2 regions of the Micromonospora hortensis genome follow, and region 1 is predicted to be linked to the other one. Evidence: riboswitches for the same ligand, from Rfam matches in the RefSeq annotation. Region 1 holds a riboswitch; the other holds the start of a gene.
The links. A riboswitch is a leader RNA that binds a small molecule or an ion and turns the genes downstream of it on or off. The one in region 1 is predicted to bind ZMP and ZTP.

Region 1 (6,586 bases):
GCAGGAAAGCGCCGCGGCCTTCCTCCGCGAGCGCTTCGGGCTCCCGGCCAGGCCGAGCGGGGTGCGTGAGCCGGCCGAGCCGGATGCCGCGACGGGCCCGGGCGATGGGTGAGCGGGTGTTGGCCGACCTGCCGGCCGTGGCGCTCGCCGACTACGCCGAGCGCGCCCGGGCCGTGCTGCCGCCGGACGTGTGGGACTACCTGGCCGGCGGCAGCGCGTCGGAGGTGACCCTCGCCGCGAACCGTCGCGCGCTGGACCGGGTCGCGGTGCTGCCCCGGGTGCTGCGCGGGGTGGACACCGTCGACCTCGGCACCCACCTGCTCGGCCGTCGGTACGCCATGCCGGTCGGGGTGGCGCCGATGGCGTACCAGCGGTTGGTGCACCCGGACGGAGAGCTGGGTCTGGCGGCGGCGGCCGGCGCGGCCGGAATCCCGTACCTGGCCAGCACGCTGGGCAGCACCCCCATCGAACAGGTCACCGGGGCCGGCGCGGACGTCTGGTTCCAGCTCTACTGGCTGCGCGACCGGGCGCTCGTCCGCGACCTGCTGGACCGGGTCGTCGCGGCCGGGTGCCGGGCGCTGGTGGTCACGGTGGACGTCCCGGTGCTCGGCCGACGTCCCCGGGACCTGCGCAACGCGTTCCGGCTGCCGGCCGAGGTGGTCGCCGCGAACCTTCCCGACGGTCGCGACGCGCTGGCGCACTCCGGTGCCCCCGGGGTGTCCGCGATCGCCGCGCACACCGCCGCGTCGTTCGCGCCAGCGCTGCGCTGGGCCGACCTGGCGTGGCTGCGCGAGCAGGTCGACCTGCCGCTGGTGGTCAAGGGGCTGCTGGACCCGCGCGACGCGACCGAGGCGGTACGGGTCGGCGCGGACGCGGTGGTCGTCTCCAACCACGGCGGGCGGCAACTGGACGGCTCACCGGCGAGCGTCACCATGCTGCCGGAGGTTGTCGACGCGGTCGGGGACGACTGCCAGGTGCTGCTGGACAGCGGCATCCGGTGCGGCACCGACGTGCTGCGGGCGCTGGCGTTGGGCGCGGCCGGGGTGCTGGTCGGCCGGCCGCTGCTCTGGGCCCTCGCCGCCGGTGGCGAACCGGCCGCCCGGGACGCGTTGGGGCTGCTCGTCGCCGAGTTGACCGATGCGCTCACCCTGGCCGGCTGCGCCGACGTGGTGGCGGCCGGCGAGCTGCGCACCCTCGGGGTGGGCTGAGGGGTGAGCGCCCCCGAACCGGTCGACCTGACCGTCGCCGACCTGCACCCCGCGCTGGGCGATCCGGCGCTGACCTCGATGAACTTCCTCAACGAGGTGTCCGAGCGCTACCCGGCGGCGGTGTCCCTCGCGGCCGGACGGCCATACGAGGAGTTCTTCGACCTCGCGGCGGTGCACCGGCACCTGGACACCTTCCACCGGCACCTCCTCGACGACCTGGGGCACCGACCCGAGCAGGCCCGGCGGCTGCTGCTGCAGTACGGCCGGACCAAGGGCATCGTGCACCACCTGATCGCCCGCAACCTCGCGGTCGACGAGGGGATCACCGTCGACCCGGAGGACGTGGTGGTGACCGTCGGCTGCCAGGAGGCCATGTTCCTGGTGCTGCGGGCGTTGCGGGCCGGGCCGACCGATGTGCTGCTCGCTGTCGCCCCGACCTACGTCGGGCTGACCGGGGCGGCACGGCTGGTGGACCTGCCGGTGTGGCCGGTCGCCGGTGGGTCAGCCGGGGTCGACCTCGCCGACCTGGCCACCCAGGTGCACCGCGTCCGGGCGGCGGGGCTGCGTCCACGCGCCTGCTACCTCATGCCGGACTTCGCCAACCCCTCCGGGGTCAGCATCGACACCGCCGACCGCCAACGGCTGCTGGACCTGGCCGGGCAGGAGGACCTGCTGCTGCTGGAGGACAACCCGTACGGCCTGTTCCACAGCGACGACGGACCACGCCCGCCCACCCTGAAGGCGTTGGACACCGGCCGGCGGGTCGTCTACCTCGGCTCGTTCGCCAAGACCGTGCTCCCCGGCGCACGGGTGGGTTACGTCGTCGCCGACCAGCGGGTTGCCGGCCCGGACGGGCGGGTCGGCCCGCTCGCCGACCAACTCGCCATGATCAAGAGCATGGTCACCGTCAACACGTCGCCGATCGCGCAGGCGGTGATCGGCGGCCGGCTGCTGGAGCACGGATGCAGCCTGGTGGCCGCGAACACCCGGGAGCGGTCCGCGTACACACGGAATCTGCGCCACCTGGTGGCCGGGCTCACCCGGCGCTTTCCCGATCAGCCGGACCGGCCGGACCGACCCGCGGTGCGGTGGACGGTGCCGGCCGGCGGGTTCTTCGTGGTGGTGACAGTGCCGTTCCCGGTCGACGACGCGCTGCTGGACCGCTCGGGGCGCGACTACGGGGTGCTGTGGACGCCGATGGCGCACTTCTACGACGACACCGCGCCGGTCCACGCGTTGCGGTTGTCGGTCAGCGCTGTCACACCGGAACAGATCGACCTCGGGCTGGATCGGCTCGCGGCGCTGATCACCGACGAGGTGGCGCGCCGGGCGGGTTGACACACCGCGTTCATCGGATGGCAATGCGCGACGACCCGCGTGCCGCCGTCCTGGTTGGACGGTCATAATAAACCGCATGGTTGCCTGGGAGTACGCCCTGCTCGTCCGTCGCTATCAGGGACAGGGCCGCAATTTTCACGTCTCGTTCGTCTGGTACGCCCCGGACGGGTCACGCAAGGACATCACCGCCTACGGCGACACCGCCATCGCGCACCTCAACCGCGCCGGCCGGGAGGGGTGGGAGCTGGTGTCCGCCGCCGAGGACGTCAACAACGTCCAGGGCAGCACCGAGGTCCACCGCTACCACCTGAAGCGCCCGATGGACTGAGGACCCCCCCGCCCCCCGCGTCGATCATGGGATCGTGGTGGTGGACGACAGTCGTGCACCAGCCCGGATCGGGCACCACAACTCCATGATCGACGCGGTCGAGGGGCTAGCTCAGGTCGATACCGGGGTAGAGGGGGTACGTGGCCAGCAGATCGGTGGCCTGCCGGGCCACCTTGTCGGCCAGGCCGGCGTCCAGGTTGTACTTCGCCTTCGACGGGGTGCCGTCGGCGTTGGCGCCGGCGGTGGTCTGGGTCAGCACGGTGTGGATCAGCTCGGCGGTCTGGTCCATCTCGGCGGTGCCCAGGCCCCGAGTGGTCAGCGCCGGGGTGCCGATCCGGATGCCCGACGTGTACCAGGCGCCGTTCGGGTCCTGCGGGACCGAGTTGCGGTTGGTGACGATGCCCGAGTCGAGCAGGGCCTGCTCGGCCTGCCGGCCGGTGAGCCCGTAGCCGGACACGTCGATCAGCACCAGGTGGTTGTCGGTGCCGCCGGTGACCAGCGTGGCGCCCCGGCTCAGCAGCCCCTCGGCGAGCGCCTGCGCGTTGTCGACGATCCGCTGGGCGTAGTCGGCGAAGTCGGGCCGGCGGGCCTCGGCGAGCGCGACCGCCTTGGCCGCCATCACGTGCGGCAGCGGGCCGCCGAGCACCATCGGGCAGCCCCGGTCCACCTGGTCGGCCAACTCCGGCTGGCAGAGCACCATGCCGCCGCGCGGGCCGCGCAACGACTTGTGCGTGGTGGTCGTGACGATGTGCGCGTGCGGCACCGGGTCGAAGTCGCCGGTGAACACCTTGCCGGCCACCAGGCCCGCGAAGTGCGCCATGTCGACCATGAAGGTGGCGCCGACCGAGTCGGCGATCTCGCGCAGGATCCGGAAGTTCACCTTCCGGGGGTACGCCGAGTAGCCGCCCACCAGGATCAGCGGCTTGAACTCGCGGGCGGCCTCGGCCAGCCGGTCGTAGTCGATCAGGCCGGTCGCCGGGTCGGTGCCGTAGCTGCGCTGGTCGAACATCTTGCCGGAGATGTTCGGCCGGAAGCCGTGGGTGAGGTGGCCGCCGGCGTCCAGCGACATGCCGAGCATCCGCTGGTTGCCCAGTTCGCGGCGCAGCGCGAACCAGTCGGCCTCGGTGAGGTCGTTGACCTGGCGGACCTGGGCCTTCTTCAGCGCGGGAGATTCCACCCGGTCGGCCAGCACCGCCCAGAAGGCGACCAGGTTGGCGTCGATGCCCGAGTGCGGCTGCACGTACGCGTGCGCGGCGCCGAACAGCTCCCGGGCGTGCTCGGCGGCGAGCGCCTCGACGGTGTCGACGTTCTGGCAGCCGGCGTAGAAGCGGCGGCCGACGGTGCCCTCGGCGTACTTGTCGCTGAACCAGTTGCCCATGGCCAGCAGGGTCGCCGGGGAGGCGTAATTTTCGCTGGCGATCAGCTTGAGCGACTCCCGCTGGTCGGTCAGCTCGGCGCCGATGGCGTCGGCGACCCGCGGCTCTACAGCCCGGATCACCTCAAGGGCACTCCGGAATGCGGTGGATTCGGCGTTGCGGGACATGCGACCTCCAACAGACGTGCGGGAAGGCCCAGGCGCTCGGCAAACGTCCACGTGACGAGGCCGCTCCCCGATGGTTCTCCATCCCCACGCGCCAGTAACGGCCCGGAAGGATCCTACCGGGCCGGAACCGGCCGTTCGGGCCGCCCTCCGGGAGGCGACCCCGCCAACGTGATTGGGCGGTGCGTCGCGGGGCACACGGTAGGAGACCACCGCACCGTCACGGGTGCGGTCAGGGTTCGTACAGAAGGAGTCGAGAACATGACCACACCCACCTCCGACCGGCCGCTCGCCCTGGTGACCGGGGCCTCCAGCGGAATCGGGTACGAGCTCGCGGCGCAGTTCGTCGAGCACGGCTTCGACCTGGTGATCGCCGCCGAGGACGACGGCATCGAGGCGGCCGCGCAGAAGCTGCGCCGCGACGGGGGCCCGCAGATCTGGTCGGTCCGCGTCGACCTGGCCCGCGAGCAGGGCGTGACGGAACTCGTGGCCGCCGTCACCGCGACCGGACGGCCGCTGGACGCGCTGGCGCTCAACGCCGGTCGGGGCGCCGGTGGCGCCTTCGTCGGCGGCACGGACCTCGCCGACGAGCTGGAGATCGTCGACCTCAACGTGCGGTCGACGGTGCACCTGGCGAAGCGGCTGTTGCCCGGGATGGTCGAGCGGGGCACGGGCCGGGTCCTCTTCACCTCGTCGATCGCCTCCACCATGCCGGGGCCGTTCCAGGCGGTCTACAACGCGTCGAAGTCGTTCGTGCAGTCCTTCGCCGAGGCGCTGCGCAACGAGCTGAAGGACACCGGCGTCACGGTGACCTCGCTGATGCCCGGGCCGACCGACACGGAGTTCTTCGACCGGGCCGACATGGAGGACACCCGGGTGGGCTCGGGCAAGAAGGACGACCCGGCGAAGGTCGCCGAGCAGGGCTTCGAGGCGATGATGAGGGGTGATCAGACGATCACCGCCGGCTCGCTGATGAACAAGGTGCAGACGGCCGCCGGCAAGATCATTCCGGACAAGCTCAAGTCCGAGCAGCACCGCAGGATGGCCGAGCCGGGATCGGGCACCTGACCCGTGACGCACGACGAAGGGCCCGGCACGGTGCCGGGCCCTTCGGTGTGAGCGGGTGCCTCAGGCCGTCACCGCATCGAGCGCCTTCTTGATCGCCTTCGGCGCGGTGGGGGTCCGCGGCGCGTCCGCGCGCAAGGCGATCATCTTCTCGCCGATCTCCTGGAGCTGCTTGCGGCCCAGCGCGTCGCGGACCTTGGGGAACCACTCCTGTTCTTCCTCCTCGACGTGGTGGGTGACGTTCTCGATCAGCACCGTCGTCTTGGCGTTGAACCGCTCGTCGTCGGCGTCCATGCTGGCCAGCTCGGCGCAGAGCACATCGGCGACGTGGTGTTCCTCGTACGACTCGAGGATGTCGTCCTCGAGGTCGGGCAGCAACCGGCGAACCTCCGGATACATCACCTCGTTCTCCAGGTAGGTGTGCACGGTCAGTGCCTCCAGGATCTGGTCCACCAGCTTCTGCCGCTGGCTCGCCGGCCCCTCCTCGGCGTCCTGGAAGGCCTTGAACAGGCGGCGCATTTCCTTGTGGTCCTCTTTGAGCAGGACGATGGCATCGGTCGACACCGGTATGACCTCCCTGAAGAGTCTCGGCTGGTGGAGTTCCGGTACCCCGGCGCCGATTGCGGAAACAGGTGAAACCGCCTCAGACCATCGCCAGGGTGCGGGGGATCTCGTCGAGCAACTCCCGAGCCAGAAAACCGATCCGGCCGTAGCGCGGAATCAGCCGCTGGCCGCTCACCGAGTGCGCGAACGAGCCCCAGCAGGCCGCCTGCGCCGGGTCGGCGCCCCGGGACAGCAGCCCCGCCAGCAACCCGGCGAGCACGTCCCCGCTGCCGGAGGTGCCCAGCCCGGCGTCGCCGCTCTCCTCCCGCCAGCCCCGACCGTCCGGGGCGGCCACGTGCCCGTACAGCGACACGACCGCCTCGTACCGCGCGGCCAACTCGGCCGCCTCGGCGTCCAGGTCGTCGCCCGGCTCCCGCCCGAGCAGGTGCCCGGCCTCGGTCACGTTGGGGGTGAGCACCACGGGCCGACCCGAGCCGACCAGCAGGTCCGGTGCGTGGCTGAGCGCACCCAGGGCGTACGCGTCGAGTACCAGCGACGTGTCCG
Region 2 (6,586 bases), on a different contig from region 1:
CACCCTGACCGTCTGCACCACCAGCGCACCGGCGGTCAGCGCGACCGCCAGCCCGAACGCTCCGGCAAGGCGCCAACCGCGCAGAAACCGGGTACGCCGTCCGGCGAGACGGGCCGCCGACGCCATCTCGGCCCGCTGGGCGACGTGTGCGGTCAGATCCCTGAGGAGCTGCTCCTCGAAACCCTGCGGCGACCGTTCGGTCTCGTTCATCGTCATCTCCGTCTCATCAGGCGAGGGTGGTGACCGGGCGGGCGAGCACGGCGCGGACGACGCGGCGGGCACGATGCAGGCGGACCCGAGCGGCGACCGGTGACATCCCGAGCACCGTCGCCGCCTCCGCGACGGTGAGGCCGTCCACGGCGACGAGTTCGACGAGCGTCCGGGTGCCCTCGGGCAGCTCGCTCAGTGCCCGATGGGTGCGGCGGGCCGCCGACTCGGCGTCGATCCGCTCCTCGATCCGGGCGATGTCGTCGGGGCCCAGGTCCCGTCGTCCGGCCAGCCGTCCGGTCACCCGCAGCCGTTGGGCCGCCCGACGCCGCTCGTCGCCGATGACGTTGCGGGCCACCCCGTACAGCCAGCCGATCTGGCTACCCCGGTCCGGTCGGTACCCGGCCGCCGACTCGATCACCGCCAGGAACACGTCGGCGGTGAGGTCGGCGGCGAGGTGTGGGTCGTCGACCCGCCGCGCCACGAACCGGCCCACGGCCTCCAGGTGCCGCCGGTAGAAGACCTCGAAGGCCACCGGATCGGTTCCGATGCCGGAAATGTCGTCGTCGGCTCGGCTCGGCTCACTCACAGGCCGTCCTCCCTCGTAGCCTTCACACCCCTTCTTCGTAAGCCGGAGCGCGGGTGTTACCGAACAATCCGGTCCGTAGGGTGACGCCATGATCACCTGTGTCCTCCACTACACCATCGACCCCGCGCAGATCGACGCGTTCGAAGACTTCGCCCGAGCATGGATGCGGCTGGTGACCAAGCACGGTGGTGTGCACCACGGCTACTTCCTGCCCGCCGAGGGCGCCAGCGACAAGGCCGAGGCGCTGTTCAGCTTCGAGAGCCTGGCAGCGTACGAGCGTTACCGCGCACGGTTCGGCAATGACCCGGAGTTCGTCGCGGCTGACAGCATCCGCGAAAGCTCGGGTTGTGTCGTGCGGTACGAGCGAACGTTCATGCGCCCGCTCCTGCCAACTGATTGAGCCCACCCGGCCCTGTCGACGGCACCAACCCCGAAGAGCGGTATACCTCAGAGGCATATTTATGCCTCTGAGGTATACCGCCGACCGGCACCATGCCCCCGGCGTGAGCCTGCCCGGCGCTGACGGCGGCACTGCTGGTCCAATTGGGCAACCGCCCTGGTGATGCGGCATCATCGAACCACCGGCGACTGGCGGCACGGGGATGGTGGAACCATCGGGGAGCCTCTCGCGGGCGTCGACCGCCTGGGCGCCTGCGTCGAGGAACCATCATGACCACGACCAGCGAATCCACAGAACAGCACACCCCGTCGGGCACGGCCCGCCTGCTGCCGGGTGCACCCGTCGCCGAAGCCGTCCTGGCCGAGACCGCCGACGCAGCCGCCCGCCTGCGCAACCGCGGGATCACACCGAGCCTCGCCACCATCCTCGTCGGTGACGACGACGCCAGCGCCGGCTACATCGCCATCAAGCAACGTCAGGCTGCCGCGCTCGGGTTCGCGTCCCCGCACGTGCATCTGCCGGCCACCGCCACCCAGGCCGAGCTACACCAGACCATTGCCCGATTCAACAACGATCCGGCCGTACACGGGCTGCTCGTGCAGTACCCCGTTCCGGGGCACCTGGACTACGACGCGGCGTTGCTGACCATCGATCCGGACAAGGACGTCGACGGCATGCATCCGCTGAACATGGGGCGTCTCGCCGTCGGCCTGCCCGGCCCGCTGCCGTGCACTCCCGCCGGCATCGAAGCCCTGCTGGCCTACTACGAGATCCCCGTCGCCGGTCGTGAGGTCGTCATCCTCGGCCGCGGCGCCACCCTGGGCCGCCCCCTGGCCATGCTGCTCGCTCAGAAGCGCCCGACCGCCAACGCCGCCGTCACCGTCGTCCACACAGGTGTGCCCGACTGGGCCCGCTACACCCGCCGCGCCGACATCCTCGTGGCCGCCGCCGGCGTACCCGGGATCGTGGGGCCTGAGCACGTCAAGCCCGGCGCCGTCGTCATCGGCGCCGGCGTCCGCTACGAAGGCCGGCGCCTCCTACCGGACGTGGACGAAGCGTGCGCCGAGGTCGCCGGCGCCATCACGCCCCGGGTCGGCGGGGTCGGTCCGACCACCGTCGCGATGCTGTTCCGCAATGCGGTGCGCGCCGCCGAGCGAGCAAGCTAGATCACCCGCCGTCCCGGCTTCCCTGAGCCGATGGCCCGCCTGGCAGCCCACCGCGCAACACCCTGACGAGCGTGATGCCTGTGAGTCATCAAGATGACTCACAGGCATCACGGCCAACGACAACATGCCCTCCCGCGCGAACCTCCAGAGGACCCGGAAACGGCGCTGCCCCGACTCCCACGAGGGAGCCGGGGCAGCGCCGCGTTTCGCGTACGTCAGCTGCAGCCGCTGGTGGAGCCGCAGCCCTCGCAGACGTAGCAGCTACCGGCGGGGCGCATCTTCGTACCGCAGGTGAAGCAGAGCGGCGCGTCGGCGGCCTTGCCGATCACGGCCTCCAGCAGTTCGGTGCTGGAGCCCACGCTCGGAGCCGGCTTGGCGGCGGCCACGTCGGCCATCTCCTGGGCCGGCTGGGCGACAGCCTCCGGCTTGGCCGGGGTCGCCACCGGCGCGGACGACGCCATCGCGGTGAGCTCGGCGCCGGTGACGCCGGCAGCCTCCGCGTCGGCCTCGGCCCGCAGCTGCGCGGCCCGCTCCGTGGCGGTGAAGATGCCCAGCTCGGCGCGACGCTCGTAGGGCAGGAAGTCCAGCGCCAGGCGACGGAAGATGTAGTCCATCACCGAGGCCGCCATCCGCACGTCCGGGTCGTCGGTCATACCGGCCGGCTCGAAGCGCATGTTGGTGAACTTGCTGACGAACGTCTCCAGCGGCACGCCGTACTGGAGGCCGATGCTGATGGCCACCGAGAAGGCGTCCATCACGCCGGCCAGGGTCGAGCCCTGCTTGGACATCTTCAGGAAGACCTCACCGAGGCCGTCGTCCGGGTAGGACGACGCGGTCAGGTAGCCCTCGGCGCCACCAACGGAGAAGCTGACCGTCTCGGACGGGCGCTTCTTCGGCAGGCGCTTACGCACCGGCCGGTACTCGATGACCTTCTCGACAGCGGCCGGCGCGGCCGCTGCGGTCTCGACGGCGGCCGGCTCGGTGGCCTTGTTCGACTTGGCCACCGAGAGCGGCTGGCCGACCTTGCAGTTGTCCCGATAGATCGCCAGCGCCTTGAGGCCGAGCTTCCAGCCCTCGAAGTAGATCTTCTCGACGTCCTCGACGGTGGCCGCCTCCGGCATGTTGACCGTCTTGGAGATGGCGCCGGAGACGAACGGCTGGATGGCCGCCATCATCCGCACGTGACCCATCGGGGCGATCGTCCGCTCCCCCATGGCGCAGTCGAAGACCGGGTAGTGCTCCGGCTTGAGGCCGGGGGCGTCCACCACGTGGCCGTGGTCGGCGATGTGCTCGACGATCGCCTCGACCTGCTCCTCGGGGTAGCCGAGGCTGCGCAGGGCCCGCGGCACCGTCTGGTTGACGATCTGCATCGAGCCGCCGCCGACCAGCTTCTTGAACTTGACCAGCGCCAGGTCCGGCTCCACGCCGGTCGTGTCGCAGTCCATCATGAAGCCGATCGTGCCGGTCGGGGCGAGGACGCTCGCCTGCGCGTTGCGCCAACCGTTCTTATCACCGATCTTGTTGCCCTGGGTCCACTGCTTGGTCGCCTCGCGGACGATCGCGGTGGCCACCGGACTGGTCGGCTTGATCTCGTCGTTGGCCGCGGCGTGCTTACGCATGACCCGCTTGTGCGGCTCGGCGTTGCGGGCGTAGCCGTCGTACGGGCCGACGACGCCGGCCAGCTCGGCCGAACGGCGGTAGGCGGTGCCGGTCATCAGGGACGTGATCGACGCGGCGACCGAGCGGCCCTGGTCCGAGTCGTACGGCAGGCCGGTCGCCATCAGCAGGGCGCCCAGGTTGGCGTAGCCGATGCCGAGCTGCCGGTAGGCGCGGGACGTCTCACCGATCTTCTCGGTCGGGAAGTCCGCGAAGCAGATCGAGATGTCCATCGCGGTGATGACGAACTCGACGGACTTGACGAACTTCTCCACCTCGAAGCCACCGTCGGCGCGGAGGAACTTCATCAGGTTGAGCGAGGCCAGGTTGCACGAGGAGTTGTCCAGGTGCAGGTACTCCGAGCACGGGTTCGACGCGGTGATCCGCCCGGTCTCCGGGCAGGTGTGCCAGTCGTTGATCGTGTCGTCGTACTGCAGACCGGGGTCGGCGCACTCCCAGGCTGCCTGGGAGATGGAGCGGAACAGGTTCTTGGCGTCGACGGTCTCGATCACCGAGCCGTCCAGCCGGCCCCGCAGGTCGAAGCCCTTGCCGTTCTCGACCGCCGACATGAACTCGTCGGAGACCCGGACCGAGTTGTTGGCGTTCTGGTACTGCACGCTGACGATGTCGGAGCCACCGAGGTCCATGTCGAACCCGGCATCACGCAGCGCGCGGATCTTGTCCTCCTCGCGCGCCTTCGTGACAACGAACTCCTGAATGTCCGGGTGGTCGACGTCGATGATGACCATCTTGGCCGCCCGGCGGGTCGCGCCGCCGGACTTGATGGTGCCGGCGGAGGCGTCCGCGCCGCGCATGAAGCTGACCGGGCCGGAGGCGTTGCCGCCGGAGGAGAGCAGCTCACGGGACGAGCGGATCCGCGACAGGTTGACCCCGGAGCCGGAGCCGCCCTTGAAGATCAGCCCCTCCTCCTTGTACCAGTCGAGGATCGAGTCCATCGAGTCGTCGACGGCCAGGATGAAGCAGGCACTGACCTGCTGCGGCGACGGCGTGCCGACGTTGAACCAGACCGGCGAGTTGAAGCTGAACACCTGGTTCAGCAGCATCCAGGTCAGCTCGTGCGCGAACACCTCGGCGTCGGCCGGGCTGGCGAAGTAGCCGTACTCCTCACCCGCGGTGCGGTAGGTGGTGACCACCCGGTCGATCAACTGCCTGAGCGACCACTCCCGCTCCGGGGTCCCCACCGCTCCCCGGAAGTACTTGGTGGTCACGATGTTCGCCGCGTTGACGCTCCACGACTCCGGGAACTCCACCCCACGCTGCTCGAAGTTGATCGAGCCGTCCCGCCAGTTCGTCATCACGACGTCACGGCGCTCCCAGGAGACCTCGTCGTACGGGTGGACCCCCTCGGTCGTCCACACCCGCTCGATCTTCAGCCCCGCGCCTGCCTTGCTTCGTGAACGGCTAGTAGTCACGCCGTCGCCCCCCTCGTCTGCGCGGTCACCCACCGCGCGTCCCAATCTCTTGAAAAACCGTGAAGTCTCAGCTGGTACGGCCGGCGGCCTCAACCGCATCGGCCCGGCCCTGCTCCCGGGCTCGCGCCGCGGCCCGCAACGTCTCGATCTCGCGCTCGAAGTCGGCGAGCGAGTCGAACGAGCGGTAGACGCTGGCGAACCGCAGGTAGGCGATCTCGTCCAGGTCGCGTAGCGGACCCAGGATCGCCAGGCCCACGTCGTGGCTGGGGATCTCGGCGGCCCCCTTGGCCCGGACCGTCTCCTCCACCCGCTGCGCGAGCAGCGCGAGCGAGTCGTCGTCCACCGGCCGGCCCTGGCACGCCTTACGCACCCCGCCGATGATCTTCGTGCGACTGAACGGCTCGGTCACCCCGCTGCGCTTGACGACCGCGAGGACCGCCTCCTCGACGGTGGTGAACCGCTTGCCGCACTCCGGGCAGGACCGCCGCCGTCGGATGAGCTGGCCGTCGTCGGCCTCCCGCGAGTCGACCACCCGGGAGTCAGCGTGCCGGCAGTACGGACACCGCATCGCCCACCTCCAAATAATGATCAACCGCGAGCACACCGGAACACACCCCCGGGCACGACTCACCACGACGGTGCCATCCTCGGATGACGCCCGCCGTGATCGACGTTACGGGAGTGCGGTCGGTAGTCAGACCCAACCTGTAGGCAACTTACGCCCGTGTCACTACTACATCTAGGGGTACGACCGTATGTCGCTGCGGAAGCCGGGTCAAGTTGGCCGGCGTGTCCGGCGCGTCACGGACCAACCGGTCACCCACGCACCGCACAACACCCGAAGACCCAACGTCACGATGCCGCTCGGGTTACCGGCCAACCGGCCGAACACGGCCGGAAAATGATCCAGGATCGAACACCAGTGCTACCTGACGTACCATTTATCAGAACATCCGTACGACCGGAGCGCTTTTTCACCCCGACACGCCGGTGAGAGGTCGTACAGATGTTTGAAAATGACTGATCTCACCTATACGGTCATGAACAACGTGGCACCACCGCACGCACCACGAGCCGACGAGGCACCCAGCGCCGACCAGGGAGGACGGACGTGACCGAGGACCGGGCCAGCCGG

Region 2: it holds a riboswitch for ZMP and ZTP, as region 1 does, so the genes downstream of both, NIE111_RS05820 (bifunctional 5,10-methylenetetrahydrofolate dehydrogenase/5,10-methenyltetrahydrofolate cyclohydrolase) here and NIE111_RS19545 (glycine hydroxymethyltransferase) in region 1, are expected to answer to the same signal.

Annotation. Positions count from the first base shown of each region.
Region 1 is NZ_JAKKFE010000026.1:241,391-247,976, reverse strand. Features, by position in the region: gene lipP1 (LipP1 family hormone-sensitive lipase) at 1-112, shown strand, start outside; gene NIE111_RS19560 (alpha-hydroxy acid oxidase) at 105-1,208, shown strand; gene NIE111_RS19555 (aminotransferase-like domain-containing protein) at 1,212-2,546, shown strand; gene NIE111_RS19550 (hypothetical protein) at 2,614-2,874, shown strand; gene NIE111_RS19545 (glycine hydroxymethyltransferase) at 2,981-4,417, opposite strand; ZMP/ZTP riboswitch at 4,437-4,526, opposite strand; gene NIE111_RS19540 (SDR family NAD(P)-dependent oxidoreductase) at 4,676-5,482, shown strand; gene NIE111_RS19535 (hemerythrin domain-containing protein) at 5,543-6,043, opposite strand; gene NIE111_RS19530 (NAD(P)H-hydrate dehydratase) at 6,123-6,586, opposite strand, start outside.
Region 2 is NZ_JAKKFE010000009.1:178,639-185,224, forward strand. Features, by position in the region: gene NIE111_RS05805 (CU044_5270 family protein) at 1-216, opposite strand, end outside; gene NIE111_RS05810 (RNA polymerase sigma factor) at 227-796, opposite strand; gene NIE111_RS05815 (NIPSNAP family protein) at 885-1,196, shown strand; ZMP/ZTP riboswitch at 1,371-1,452, shown strand; gene NIE111_RS05820 (bifunctional 5,10-methylenetetrahydrofolate dehydrogenase/5,10-methenyltetrahydrofolate cyclohydrolase) at 1,466-2,362, shown strand; gene NIE111_RS05825 (vitamin B12-dependent ribonucleotide reductase) at 2,578-5,451, opposite strand; gene nrdR (transcriptional regulator NrdR) at 5,519-6,019, opposite strand; gene lexA (transcriptional repressor LexA) at 6,563-6,586, shown strand, end outside.